2 regions of the Microbacterium sp. NPDC090281 genome follow, and region 1 is predicted to be linked to the other one. Evidence: predicted binding sites of a transcription regulator. Region 1 holds the regulator's gene; the other holds the start of a gene.
What was found. The regulator HrcA, encoded in region 1, represses chaperone genes, less so after heat shock. The targets are predictions, from matches to a motif close to TTNGCACTCGNNNNNNNCGAGTGCNAA.

Region 1 (6,932 bases):
TTCACTTATGAGGTATCGCGCTCGCTCGCAGCCTGCGAGGGAGCCATCCTGCTCGTCGACGCGGCCCAGGGCATCGAGGCGCAGACGCTCGCGAACCTCTACCTGGCGCTGGAGAACGACCTCCACATCATCCCGGTGCTGAACAAGATCGATCTTCCGGCCGCCGACCCGGAGAAGTACGCGAAGGAGCTGGCCTCCCTCATCGGCGGCAAGCCGGAGGACGTGCTGCGTGTCTCGGGCAAGACCGGAGTCGGTGTGGAGGATCTGCTCGACCGGCTGGTGAAGGAGATCCCGGCGCCCGTGGGCGATGCCGACGCTCCCGCCCGCGCGATGATCTTCGATTCCGTGTACGACTCCTACCGAGGCGTCGTCACCTACGTCCGCATGGTGGACGGCAGCCTGTCTCCGCGTGAGCGCATTCAGATGATGTCGACCGGTGCGAACCACGAGGCGCTGGAGGTCGGCGTCTCGAGCCCCGAGCCGGTCCCGTCCAAGGGACTGGGGGTCGGCGAGGTGGGGTACCTCATCACCGGTGTCAAGGACGTGCGTCTCTCGAAGGTCGGCGACACCATCACGACCGCTCGCAAGCCGTCGACTCAGCCCCTCCCGGGCTACACCGACCCCAAGCCGATGGTCTTCTCCGGTCTCTACCCGATCGACGGCAGCGACTACGCGGAGCTCCGTGAGGCGCTCGACAAGCTCAAGCTCTCCGACGCCTCGCTCGCCTATGAGCCCGAGACCTCGGTGGCGCTCGGATTCGGTTTCCGCTGTGGATTCCTCGGTCTGTTGCACCTCGAGATCATCACCGAGCGTCTCGAGCGCGAGTTCGGTCTCGACCTCATCACCACCGCACCCAGCGTGATCTACGAGGTGCTCACGAGCGACACCGGCGAGACCGTCACGGTGACCAACCCGAGCGAGTACCCCGACGGGCGCATCGGCTCGGTGTCGGAGCCGATGGTGAAGGCGGCGATCCTGCTGCCCAAGGACTACGTCGGCACCGTGATGGAGTTGTGCCAGTCGCGTCGTGGAACGTTGCTCGGCATGGAGTACTTCTCCGAAGAGCGGGTGGAGCTGCGGTACAACATCCCGCTCGGTGAGATCGTCTTCGACTTCTTCGATCAGCTGAAGTCGAAGACGCAGGGTTATGCCTCGCTCGACTACGAGCCCTCGGGGCAGCAGGAGGCCGACCTCGTGAAGGTCGACATCCTCCTGCAGGGCGAGAAGGTCGATGCGTTCAGCTCCATCGTGCATCGCGACAAGGCTTACGCCTACGGCACGATGATGGCCGAGCGCCTTCGCAAGCTCATTCCCCGCCAGCAGTTCGAGGTTCCGATCCAGGCGGCGATCGGTGCACGCATCATCGCCCGCGAGACGATCCGGGCTATTCGCAAGGACGTGCTCGCCAAGTGCTATGGCGGTGACATCACGCGTAAGCGCAAGCTCCTCGAGAAGCAGAAGGAGGGCAAGAAGCGCATGAAGATGGTCGGCCGCGTCGAGGTCCCGCAGGAGGCGTTCATCGCCGCGCTCTCCGGTGACGTCGAGGGCAAGGACAAGAAGTAGCGGGACCGGATCGCGCCCGGGGATGTGACGCCCTGCGGCGCGTGGGGGTGTTCGCTCAGGCAACGCGAAGTAGGGTGGATCTCATGCGGCGCGGGACTTTCCGAGACGACACGGTGGACTATGCGGCCGTGGGTGCGACCCACGCCCCCGATCTGATGCAGTACCCGCCGGAGCGCAGTACCCCGGCGGAGGAATCCTGGCGGATCGGCAGCGGCGTCGAGCGGTTCCAGACCGCCGGCGAGGCGCTTCTCTCCTGGACGGCGCAACGTGCCGCTGGCCTCTCGGTCGAAGACGTGCGCCCTGCTCCCGGACCGGCCTATGCGGGTGTGAGCTTCGACGCGGAGGGCAATCCGATCGCGCCGAGCAAGCGCGATGTCGAGCCACGCTACGACGCGGAGGGCATGCCGTTCGTCGGCGCGGGGATGACCCTTCACCTCCGGGGCCGCGTCGGCGGGATGCGTGCCGACTCCGAGCTCCGTGTGATCTCGGTCACCGAGGAGACCCGTCGCATCGGCTTCGTGCTCGGGACCGTCGGCGGTTCGGTCGTCAGCGGCGAGGAATCCTTCGACGTGGACTGGCGTGAAGACAACGACGAGGTCTGGTTCACGGTTCGCGCCTTCGACGCACCCAACGGTCTGCTGTACCGCACCGTTCCGGCTCTCGTGAAGCGTCGCCGTCGCGAGCTTTTCGCACGATACCTCCGGGCGATCTCGCCGTTGTACGCGACCCCCCTCTGATGGCAGGACCGCTTCCCCTCGGAGATCCGGCGCCGACGGACGGGCATCTGCCCTCCGACCTTCCGATCGACACGAGCGTGCCGTTCTCCGCCTACCTGCACATTCCTTTCTGCACGGTGCGCTGCGGCTACTGCGACTTCAACACCTACACGTCGACCGAGCTGCGCGGTGCGAAGCAGGAAGACTATGCGTCGACGTTGATCTCCGAGATCGCACTCGCTCATCGAGTGCTGCACGACGCAGGCGCGCTGCGGCCGATGGACACCGTCTTCTTCGGGGGTGGAACGCCGACACTCCTTCCCGCCGGCGATCTCGCACGCATGCTCGAGGCCGCGACTTCGTCTTTCGGCCTGGCTGAGGGAGCAGAGGTGACGGTCGAGGCCAACCCCGACACCGTGACCCCTGCGGTCGCGCGGACGCTGGCCGACGCCGGAGTCACGAGGATGTCGGTCGGCATGCAGTCGGCCGTTCCGCACGTGCTCGCCGCGCTCGATCGTACGCACCGTCCGGAGAACGTGCTCACCGCCGTCGCTGCGGCGAAAGACGCGGGACTCGCCGTGAGTGTCGACCTGATCTACGGGGCACCGGGGGAGTCGCTCGCCGACTGGGAGGCATCGCTCGACGCGGCGCTCGCGCTCGAACCGGATCACATCTCCGCCTACGCCCTCATCATCGAGGACGGCACGAAGCTTGCCAGACAGATCCGCCGCGGCGAGGTCCCGACCCCGGACGATGACCTGCAGGCCGACATGTACGAGCTCGCCGACGCGCGCCTCGCTGAGGGCGGGTTCGACTGGTACGAGGTCAGCAACTGGGCGCGCACGCCTGATCAGCGATCACGGCACAACCTCGCCTACTGGCGAGGGAGCGACTGGTGGGGTTTCGGCCCGGGGGCGCACAGTCATGTCGCGGGGCTGCGGTGGTGGAATGTGAAGCACCCCGCCGCGTATGCGCAGCGGCTCGCGGCATTCGAGTCACCGGCAGCCGGTACGGAGCGTCCTGACGACGAGTCGAGGACGCTCGAGCGCATTCTGCTGCTCAGTCGGATCCGCGAAGGGATCGCCGTCGACGACGTGCCGAGCGCCAACCGGAACAGGGTCGCCGGCCTCATGGCTGATGGCCTCGTCGACCCGGTCGCCGCTCTCCACGGCCGTATTCAGTTGACCCTGCGTGGTCGCCTTCTCGCCGACGCGGTGGTGCGGGAACTGACGGACTGACGGCTGCCGCCCGGATCAACCGGGTAGGAGGTCCAGTCCTGCTGTGCGGCGCTGCGCGACGGTGGCGCTTTCCGTGTCGAACACACGCGTCGTGCGGCCGGGCCCGAAGGCGGGCCATCCGGGATCGCCATCGGTGATGAAACCGATCCAGGCCTTGTTCATCTCGACTGCGAGCTGCTGCGGGGCATCGGGCCCCGCCATGCGCTCGGCCTCCTCGTCACGGAGCCCGTCGAACACGAATCCGAGCTCGAGCGCGTGAGCCGCCCGCAGATCTCGCACCGGACTCTGCCACGCGAACTCGTAGACGTGGGTCGTGTGCGGACGTGCGGCCGCCACGCGGGTCAGCGGCGCACGCAGCATCATGTCCGTGACGAGCTGCCCGAACACCTCGCCGGTGCTCGCTCCCGGGAACGCGGATCTGTACTCGGTGACCGCGCGACGAGGGATCCGGGAGAGGAGGCGCGCCGCCTGCAGCTTCAGCTCGCTGATGCCGGCGAGCGCCTCGGGCGGGAACCAGAGCCGATACTCGTCGGTGTTGCTGCCGATCAGCAGCGGGGTGTCGATCTCGCCAAGCACCTCGTGCGGAGAGCGCGGGAGGCTGTCCTCGTCGATCGCGAACTGGAAGCCGGGGGCGCCGCCGAGGGGCGACGAGCCCGCAGACTGCGCCCTGCGTGCCTCGAGCAGTTGCTCGGGAGTCAGGGCGACGAATGAATCGCGGTCGGCTCTCACGCCGAGCCGCTTCGCGAGCTGCGCTGTCACGCGCCCTGCCTTCTTCGCGGTCTGTGCCTGGAGCGGGCCTGACTCGATGATGGCTCGGGCGACCAGCGGACGAGAGTCGTCTCGGGCGAGGAGGCCGGCGACGATCGCGCCGCCGGCGGACTCGCCCATCACCGTTATCCGTGCCGGATCGCCGCCGAAGGCCTCGACCTCCTGATGCACCCACGCCAGCGCGGCGGCGGCATCGCGCAGGCCGAGATTGCGGGGCGCGCCTTCGAGCACCGAGAACCCCTCCGATCCCAGGCGATAGTTGATGGAGACGAAGACGATGCCCGCTTTCGCGAACACCGTGCCGTCGTAGAGCGGCAGTGCCGCCGTACCGCGTTCGAGCGCACCGCCATGGATCCACAGCAGGACAGGCGCACCGGATCCCTCTGCCGGGGCCCAGACGTTCGCCGTGAGGATGTCGTCGCCGTCGATGTGCACCGAGCCCAGGAGCTCGCCGATCGCACCCGAGTACGGAACCTGGGGCGGCGTGGGACCGAACTGCGTCGACTCTCGCACGCCCTCCCAGGCCACGACCGGTTGCGGAGCGCGGAACCGGTTCTCCCCGAACGGGGCCTGGGCATACGCAATGCCGAGGTAGCGGACGATCCCGGCCTCCTCGGTGCCGCGGACGATGCCGCTGGACAGGGTGGCCTGGGAGGAGGTGGTCATGAGCGTCATCCTAGGGTCGTGCGCCCGCGGTACGGAAAATCCCGAGCTGCACGGGGTAGGATTGGCACTCTGAACGTCCGAGTGCCAGCGGAAGGGAAGGGCGATGGTCACAGAGCGAGGACTCCAGGTTCTCCGAGCGATCGTGCAGGACTACGTCGAAACCCACGAGCCCGTCGGCAGCCGCTCGATCGTGGATCGGCATTCGTTCGGCGTCTCCGCCGCGACGATCCGCAACGACATGGCTCTGCTCGAAGACGAAGAGCTCATCACCGCACCGCACACCTCGTCCGGCCGTGTGCCCACCGACAAGGGCTACCGCGTGTTCGTGAACCACCTCGCCCAGCTGCGGCCGCTTTCAACCGCCCAGCGCACGGCGATCGAGTCGTTTCTCGGCGAGCCCGCCGACCTCGATGACCTGATGGTGCGCACGGTGAGAGTGCTCACGCAGCTGACCGGTCAGGTCGCTCTCGCCCAGTACCCGTCGTTCGCCCGCGCCCATGTCTCGCACGTCGAGCTCGTGGCGCTGGCTCCGAATCGACTCCTGATCGTTCTGGTGACCGATGCGGGCGGAGTGTCGCAGCGCATGGCCGTCGTCTCCGAGGCGATCGACGATGCAGCACTTGCGGTGTTGCGCGGGCGGCTGTCCGCGTTGATCACCGGGCAGGCCATCAGCGACGCCTCCGACCGACTCCAGACGCTGCTCGCTGCAGAGGAGACGCCTCAGGACCTCGTCCTGCGCACGGTCGCGGTCGTCGTCATGGACGAGCTCGGCAGCTTCCGGCAGGAGCGGCTGGTGATGGCGGGAGCCGCGACCCTCGCGCGTCGGGAGCAAGACTTCCGCGGCAGCATCCATCCGCTTCTGGAGGCGATCGAAGAGCAGGTCACACTCCTGCGGCTGATGAGCGAGATGGTGACGGATGAGCACGGGCTCGCTGCCAGCATCGGCACCGAGAACGCCCCGTTCGGTCTCGGTGAGGCATCGATCGTCGCCAGCAACTACGCCGCGCCCAGCGGCACGGCGCGAGTCGGCGTGATGGGCCCGACACGGATGGACTACCCGAGCAACCTCGCAGCAGCACGGGCCGTGGCCCGTTACCTGTCGCGGATGCTCGACGAAGACGAGGCCGGCCGCTGAGGCGGCCGCCGACAAGACACACGCAGAAGGGCGATTGTGGCGGACCATTATGAGGTTCTCGGGGTGTCCCGAGACGCTTCCACCGACGAGATCAAGAAGGCGTATCGACGCCTCGCGCGACAGCTGCACCCGGATGTGAACCCGGGAGAAGACGCTTCCGAGCGCTTCAAGCTGGTCACCCACGCGTACGACGTGCTCAGCGACGACGAATCGCGTCGCCGCTACGACATGGGCGGCGGAGACGGCGCCGCCGGCAACTTCGGCGGGTTCGGTGGCTTCGGCGACATCTTCGAGACCTTCTTCGGAGCCTCGCAGGGCGGCGGGCGCGGCGCGCGTCCGCGTTCGCGTCGAGAGCGCGGGCAAGATGCCCTCGTTCGCGTGACGCTCGACCTCGGTGATGTCGTGTTCGGCGCACACCGTGACATCGACGTCGACACCGCCGTGTTGTGCGAGACGTGTCAGGGCTCGTGCTGCCAGGAGGGCACGTCGCCCGTCACCTGCGACATCTGCGGCGGCTCCGGCCACGTGCAGCGTCAGGTGCGGAGCCTGCTCGGCAACGTCGTCACCTCGCAGCCCTGCGGTACCTGCGAAGGCTATGGCACGACGATCCCTTACCCCTGCGGTACCTGCGGCGGTCAGGGGCGCGTACGTTCGCGCCGCACGGTATCGCTCGACATCCCGGCCGGCGTCGAGACGGGGCTTCGTCTGCAGCTGCCCGGTTCGGGCGAGGTCGGAAAGGCCGGCGGGCCGAACGGCGACCTGTACGTCGAGGTCACGGTGAATCCGCACGCCGCGTTCAGCCGAGATGGCGACGACCTGCTCGCCACCCTCGAGGTGTCGATGACC
Region 2 (6,932 bases), on a different contig from region 1:
CCTCGGAGACAAGAGGGAGATGACCTTTGTCAAGTGAACTGACCCCAGAATCGGTCCCCGCGTCCGACGACGCGACGGTGACCGCCGCACCCGCAACGGGAAGCATCCGACGCCCGAAGACGACCGGCCTCACGAAAGGCGAGGTGAAGCCGGGCGTCGCCAAGGTCGATCCGATCCTCATCGTCGATGCCGTCCAGCGCCGCTTCGGCGGTCTGACCGCCGTCGACGTCGACCATGTCGAAGTGCCTCGGGGTGCGATCACCGCGCTGATCGGTCCGAACGGAGCGGGAAAGACCACTCTCTTCAATCTGCTCTGCGGATTCGACAAGCCCAACAGCGGAACCTGGTCGTTCGACGGCCACAGCCTCTCCGGCGTCCCTTCCTTCAAGGTGGCCAGGATGGGGCAGGTCCGCACTTTCCAGCTGACCAAGTCGCTCTCGCTGCTCACGGTCCTCGAGAACATGAAGCTCGGCGCTCCTCACCAGCGTGGCGAAGGCTTCTGGGCCAGCCTGTTCCCGTTCCTGTGGCGGGCGCAGGACACCGAGATCGAGGGCAAGGCGCGAGAACTGCTCGCACGCTTCAAGCTCGACGCGAAGGAGAAGGACTTCGCCGCATCGCTGTCCGGCGGTCAGCGCAAACTCCTCGAGATGGCGCGAGCGCTGATGAGCGATCCGACGCTGGTGATGCTCGACGAGCCCATGGCCGGCGTCAACCCCGCCCTCACGCAGTCGCTGCTCGACCACATCCTCGACCTCAAGGAGCAGGGGATGACCGTGCTGTTCGTCGAGCACGACATGCACATGGTCCGCCACATCGCCGACTGGGTGATCGTGATGGCCGAAGGACGCGTCGTCGCGGAGGGGCCTCCCGACGAGGTCATGGAGAACCCCGCGGTCGTGGACGCCTACCTGGGCGCGCACCAGGATCTCGACCTGGGAGCCGTCACCGGGCGCATCCCGGTGCTCGAGGATGCCACCGCGATCCGCCTCCGCGAGAAGATCGAAGCAGAAGCCGAGGCCGAGCTCGAAGCGAGCGATACGGCCCCCGGCACCGACGGGAAGGGCGCCGTATGAGCGCGGAAACGCCGACGAACGCACCACAGGCCGCAACACCCGACGACATCGTGGTCGAGCTGAAGGACGTGCACGCCGGATACCTCCCGGGCGTGAACATCCTCAACGGCGCGAACCTCGTCGCCCGCCAGGGTGAGCTGATCGGCATCATCGGTCCGAACGGCGCCGGCAAGTCGACTCTGCTCAAGGCGATCTTCGGACTGGTCAACGTGCGAAGCGGCGACATCACGGTGAAAGGCGAGAGCATCGTCGGCCTGAAGGCCGACAAGCTCGTCCGGCGCGGGGTGGCCTTCGTGCCGCAGACGAACAACGTGTTCCCATCGCTCTCGATCGAGGAGAACCTGCAGATGGGGCTCTATCAGAACCCCAAGATCTACCCGGAGCGGCTCGAGTTCGTCACCGGCATCTTCGCCGAGCTGGGCAAGCGCCTCAAACAGCGCGCCGGGTCTCTCTCCGGCGGCGAGCGTCAGATGGTCGCCATGTCGCGCGCGCTGATGATGGACCCGTCGGTGCTGCTCCTCGACGAGCCGTCAGCAGGCCTCTCCCCCGTGCGTCAGGACGATGCGTTCATCCGGGTCTCCGACATCAACAAGGCCGGCGTCACGACGATCATGGTGGAGCAGAACGCCCGCCGCTGTCTGCAGATCTGCGACCGCGGCTATGTGCTCGATCAGGGCAAGGACGCCCACGAAGGCACCGGTCGGGATCTGCTGAACGACCCGAAGGTGATCGGTCTCTACCTCGGAACCCTCGGCACCGACGCGGCCTGAGCCGCGCAGCCCGCACCCACGACAAAGGCCCCGGATCAGATCCGGGGCCTTCGTCATGTGATCCTGAGATCAGTTGGTGCGGGTGATCATGTTGTCGGCACCGTACTTGTAGATACCGATCGAGGCACCCTGGGGGTCGCCTGCCTCATCGAACGTGATGTCGCCGGAGTACCCGTTGTAGTCGGCCACACCGCCGTCGTTGATGATCTTGGCGCACTCGGCGAAGGTGGTGCACTCCTTGCCGTCACCGGAGCCGCCCGACACTTCCTGCATCTTGCCTGCGATGTCCGTGCCGGTGGTGGAACCGGCCGCGAGCGAGGCGAGCGCCACGAGGATGACGGCGTCGTAGGCCTCAGCCGCGTAGGTGAAGTCCTTGACCTCGGGGTTGCCCTCACCGGTCCAGTAGGCCTGGAGCCGGTCGGTGAAGTCATCTGCGAGTGCCGGACCGGCCTTGGTTCCCTGCGCGCCTTCGAGCGAGACCGGGATCTCCGTGCCGTAGTCGGACAGGTTGCCGTCGACCATGTAGAACTTGTCGGCCGAGATGCCGGCGTTCACCAGCAGCGGCGCGATGGTCTTGAACTGGTCGAACGACACGATCGCGACAGCGTCGGGGTTCTGAGCCTTGATGGACTCGACCTGTGCGTCGAACTGCGCATCACCGACGTTGAACGAGACCGACTCGACGACCTCGCCACCGGTGCCCTCGAACGTCGACGTGATGGCGTCGTTCAGGCCGGTGCCGTAAGCGTCGTTCTGGTAGATGATCCCGAGCGTCTTGGCTCCGTCCTCGGCGATCAGGTTGCCGAGCACCTCACCCTGGAGCAGGTCGCTGGGGGCGGTACGGAAGTACAGGCCGTTGTCGTCCCACGTGGTGAAGTCGGGCGACGTGTTCGAGGCCGAGATCTGCAGGATCCCCGCACTCACGTTGCCGTCGAGGATGAGCTTGGAGACACCGGAAGCGGCGGCTCCGACGATGGCGGAGACGCCGGCACCCTGCAGCTTGGTGATCGAGGTCTCGTAGGCCTTGGTGTCTGTGTCGCCCTCGTCTTCGGCCGTCAGGTCGATGGTGACTCCGGCGGCAGCGTCGTTGACCTCCTGGACCGCGAGTCCGACACCGGACTCCATGGGCGGGCCGAGGAACGCCAGCGAACCCGTCTGCGGAAGCAGCGATCCGAGCTTGAGCGTCAGGTCGGCAGCTGGCTTGTCGCTGCCGCCGTTCTCCGAGCTCGGCGTGCTGCTGCAGCCGGCGATGACGATGGCGGATGCACTGATCAGTGCGATCCCGGCGAAGACCTTCGCTGTGCGCGAGCCCTTCAATGCGTTCATGATGCTCCCTTGCGTAACTGAACGTGGATTGTGACCACAATCGGGTGCTCTAACACTAGGCCGTGAGGTCTGCGCGCAGGGGTCGCAAGTATCTCGGTGCGTTAACGATCCGACACCGGGTTTCCGCGCTGATGAGCCTCGGGATCAGACCGCGGCGACCTGCGGGATCCTGCGCCCGCGACGCGCATTGAGCAGCAGATCGACGACGAAGACCGCGATCGCGATCCACACGATGATGAAGCCCGCCCAGCGCTCGGCCGGCATCGGCTCGTTCAAGACCAGGAGGCCGATGAGGAACTGCATCACCGGGGTGATGAACTGGATCATCCCGATCACGGTGAGGTTGATCCGGCGGGTGCCGGCTGCGAAGAGAAGAAGGGGCACGGCGGTCGCGACCCCGGCGAAGGCGAGCAGCAGGGCGTGCGTCCACCCGTTCGTTCCCATCGTGATTCCGGTGGTCTGTGCGACGACGATCAGTTGAACCACCGCGATCGGGATCAGCCAGAACGATTCGAGGGTCAGGCCGCTGACCGCGTCGACCGCGGGGCCGATCTTCTTCTTGATGAGCCCGTACACCCCGAAGGAGGCGGTCAGCGACAAGGCGATCCACGGGACGTCGCCGTACGCGACGACGATCACGACGACCGCGATCGCCGCGATCGCGATGGCCGCCCACTGCAGTCTGCGGATGCGTTCCTTCAGTACGAAGACTCCGAGCAGCACGGTCGTGATCGGGTTGATGAAGTAGCCCAGGCTCGTCTCGATCACGTTGCCGCTGAGTGTCCCGATCAGGAACACCTGCCAGTTGACGTAGATCAGGAGGCCTGCGAGCGCCGTCCACCCCAGCAGTCTCGGTTGGCGGAGGATCACCCCCAGCGCCGCCCAACCACGCATCACCGTGAGCAGCAGAAGACAGAAGACGAACGACAGCAGCACCCGCCACGCCACGACCTCCCAGGGCCCGGTCGGCAGCAGGAGGAGGAAGTAGAGGGGAAGCACACCCCAGAGGAGATAGGCGGCTCCGGCGTACGCGACTCCGGCTGTCTGGGTCGCACGGGTCGTCTCGGGAGTCACCGCACAACCCTATGCCCGCCCCGAGTGCTCGAACTTCCCGTGCGGTGGGCCCGGCGGAGTTTGGCAGAAAACGGATGGCCGCTGGCGGACGCAGAAGGGGGCTCGGATGCGATACGCATCCGAGCCCCCTTCGAGGACCATGGCCCTGACCCTTCGAGAAGGGCCGGAAGCCGGGTTCAGCAGATCAGCGGACGACGACCGCGAGGACGTCGCGAGCGGACAGGACGAGGTACTCGTCTGCGCCGAACTTCACCTCGGTGCCGCCGTACTTGCTGTACAGGACACGGTCGCCGACGGCGACGTCGATCGGAACGCGGTTGCCGTTGTCGTCGATGCGGCCGGGGCCGACAGCCACGACCTCGCCCTCCTGGGGCTTCTCCTTGGCAGTGTCGGGGATGACCAGGCCACTCGCGGTGGTCTGCTCGGCCTCGACCTGCTGGATGACGATGCGGTCCTCGAGCGGCTTGATGGAAACCGACACGGTCTACCTCTTCTTTCTTGACGCTGACACGAAAGACTTGTTCGCACTCTCAACCCGAGAGTGCTAATCCAGTCTAGGCGCTCCGCTGGCACTCATGCAATGCGAGTGCCAGTGCGCGCCTCGGTTCGACTCACCGAGCGGGGAATTAGGCTGAGGGCGTGGAGATGTCCGAGCTGCGTGCCCTGCTGACCCCCGCCGGTCTCGAGCTGCTCGATGCGGTCGGACCGATCGGATCGACCGCCGACGTCGCCAGGGCCGTCTCGCGGCTGCGCGCCGAGGGGCACTCCCCCGAACTGGTCTCCGCCGTCGTCGGGCAGGCTCATCTGCGTTCCAAAGCGGCGGCGAAGTTCGGACCGTTCGCGGCGCGGATGCTGTTCACCCGCGCGGGCCTCGAGCAGGCGACCAGGCTCGGCGTCGCCGCCCGGCATGCGCAGCGGATCCGCAGCGCGGGCCTCACCCGGGTCGCCGATCTGGGCTGCGGCATCGGGGGCGACTCCCTCGCCTTCACCGGAGCAGGACTCGACGTGCTGGCCGTCGACGCCGACGAGGTCACCGCAGCGATCGCCGCCTACAACCTGGCTCCGTTCGGGGACAGCGCGGTGGTGCGTCACGGTACCGCAGAAGACGCCCTGCCCGCATCGGAGAGCCCGAGCACCCGCGCGATCTGGATGGATCCGGCCCGACGCACATCCGGACACAGCGAGACCCGGCGCGTCTCCGCCGACGACTACTCGCCCTCGCTGGATTGGGCATTCGACGTCGCGGCCCGCCATCCGACCGGCATCAAGCTCGGACCAGCCCACGACCGCGACACGCTCCCCTCCGACGCCGAGGCACAGTGGGTCAGCGCCGACGGCAGCGTCGTCGAACTCGTCGTCTGGAGCGGTGTCCTCGCCAGAGAAGGAGTGCGCCGCTCGGCCCTCGTGATCCGCGACGACCGTTCGCACGAACTGACCGCGCCCGCAGACGCCACCGACGAACCGGTGCGCGAGCTCGGAGCCTTCCTGCACGAGCCGGACGGGGCCGTCATCCGCGCACGCCTGATCGGCGACGTGGCCAGGAGCCTCGACGCCGGGATGCTCGACGAGCACATCGCCTACCTGACATCGGACACGGCACTGACGAGCCCGTTCGTGCAGTCTTTCCGCGTGCGGGAGACCCTTCCGGCAAGCCCCAAGGCGATCAGTGCCGCACTGAAGGCGCACGGCATCGGACGCCTCGAGATCAAGAAGCGCGGGGTCGATGTGGACCCTGCGACGTTCCGCAAGAAGCTCGTGCTGCGCGGCGATGAGGAGGCGACGCTGATCCTCGCACGAGTGGGCGACAAGCGTCTGGCGATCCTCTCCGACCGGGTGCCGGCCGCAGGCTGATCAGCGCTCAGCCGCCCGTACCGCGCCCCGGTGGCTCGACCTCGATCGGATCACCGGGAGGGGCCTCCACGAGAACGGAATCCCCCGGAGTGACGCTGAGTTGCGCAGGCGCTGCGGTGACGACCAGGTACGGGGTCTGCCACCTCGTGAACCTCGCCTCGAGCATCGACGAACCGACCACCGCACCGTCGGCTACGCCGACGTCGTCGACCCGGGTCCCGATCCCGGACTCCAACGCCGCGGCGAGGGGCATGCACGTCGTCTGGTCACGGGCATCGACGATGAGGCACTTCTCGATATCGCCCTGCTCCGAGAACCGGTCGCCGATCCATACGGGCGCCGAACGGAAGTAGCCGAGGATCGCGATCGAGAAGGCGAATCCCTGGTCGGCAAGCTCTTCTGCACGAGCACGCTCCTCGCCAGCGAACTGTGAGGACGACGTGGGTGACATCGTCCATCGCTGCAGAGCGACCATGGGCTCACCCGCCGTCGAGACGAGCATCGTGGCACCCACACCCTCCATGCCGGAAGGGTCATCGTCCGAGTCGTCGCGTGCAATGGGGAACGACACGCTCAGTCCCCGCCCGACGTCACCGCCTCTGAGGCAGCTCGACTGCGATTGTTCGCCGACATCGAGGATCAGACACACGAAGGTGGCATCGTCTTTGGTGGCGTACCAGGCCAGGGCGTTCTCGTCGCGTGCGACTGCACGGAGCGAGCCGGGATCGAAGTCGGCCGCGGCGAGCACGTCACGGCGCTCCTGCTGCGCGGCCGTCAGCACGATACCGTCGGCGCGTGGCGCGAACAGCGCCCATCCGGTGATGACGCCGGTGGCGAG

Region 2: the regulator HrcA is predicted to act here: its motif matches at 4,810-4,836, upstream of groES (co-chaperone GroES).

Annotation. Positions count from the first base shown of each region.
Region 1 covers NZ_JBIVYH010000001.1:2,707,137-2,714,068, reverse strand. Annotated here, with positions in the region: gene lepA (translation elongation factor 4) at 1-1,563, shown strand, start outside; gene ACIQTX_RS13045 (DUF1990 family protein) at 1,647-2,300, shown strand; gene hemW (radical SAM family heme chaperone HemW) at 2,300-3,517, shown strand; gene ACIQTX_RS13035 (carboxylesterase/lipase family protein) at 3,533-4,951, opposite strand; gene hrcA (heat-inducible transcriptional repressor HrcA) at 5,055-6,086, shown strand; gene dnaJ (molecular chaperone DnaJ) at 6,123-6,932, shown strand, end outside.
Region 2 covers NZ_JBIVYH010000002.1:343,570-350,501, forward strand. Annotated here, with positions in the region: gene ACIQTX_RS15770 (branched-chain amino acid ABC transporter permease) at 1-37, shown strand, start outside; gene ACIQTX_RS15775 (ABC transporter ATP-binding protein) at 78-1,073, shown strand; gene ACIQTX_RS15780 (ABC transporter ATP-binding protein) at 1,070-1,843, shown strand; gene ACIQTX_RS15785 (ABC transporter substrate-binding protein) at 1,913-3,169, opposite strand; gene rarD (EamA family transporter RarD) at 3,314-4,243, opposite strand; gene groES (co-chaperone GroES) at 4,428-4,724, opposite strand; gene ACIQTX_RS15800 (SAM-dependent methyltransferase) at 4,889-6,094, shown strand; gene ACIQTX_RS15805 (hypothetical protein) at 6,102-6,932, opposite strand, start outside.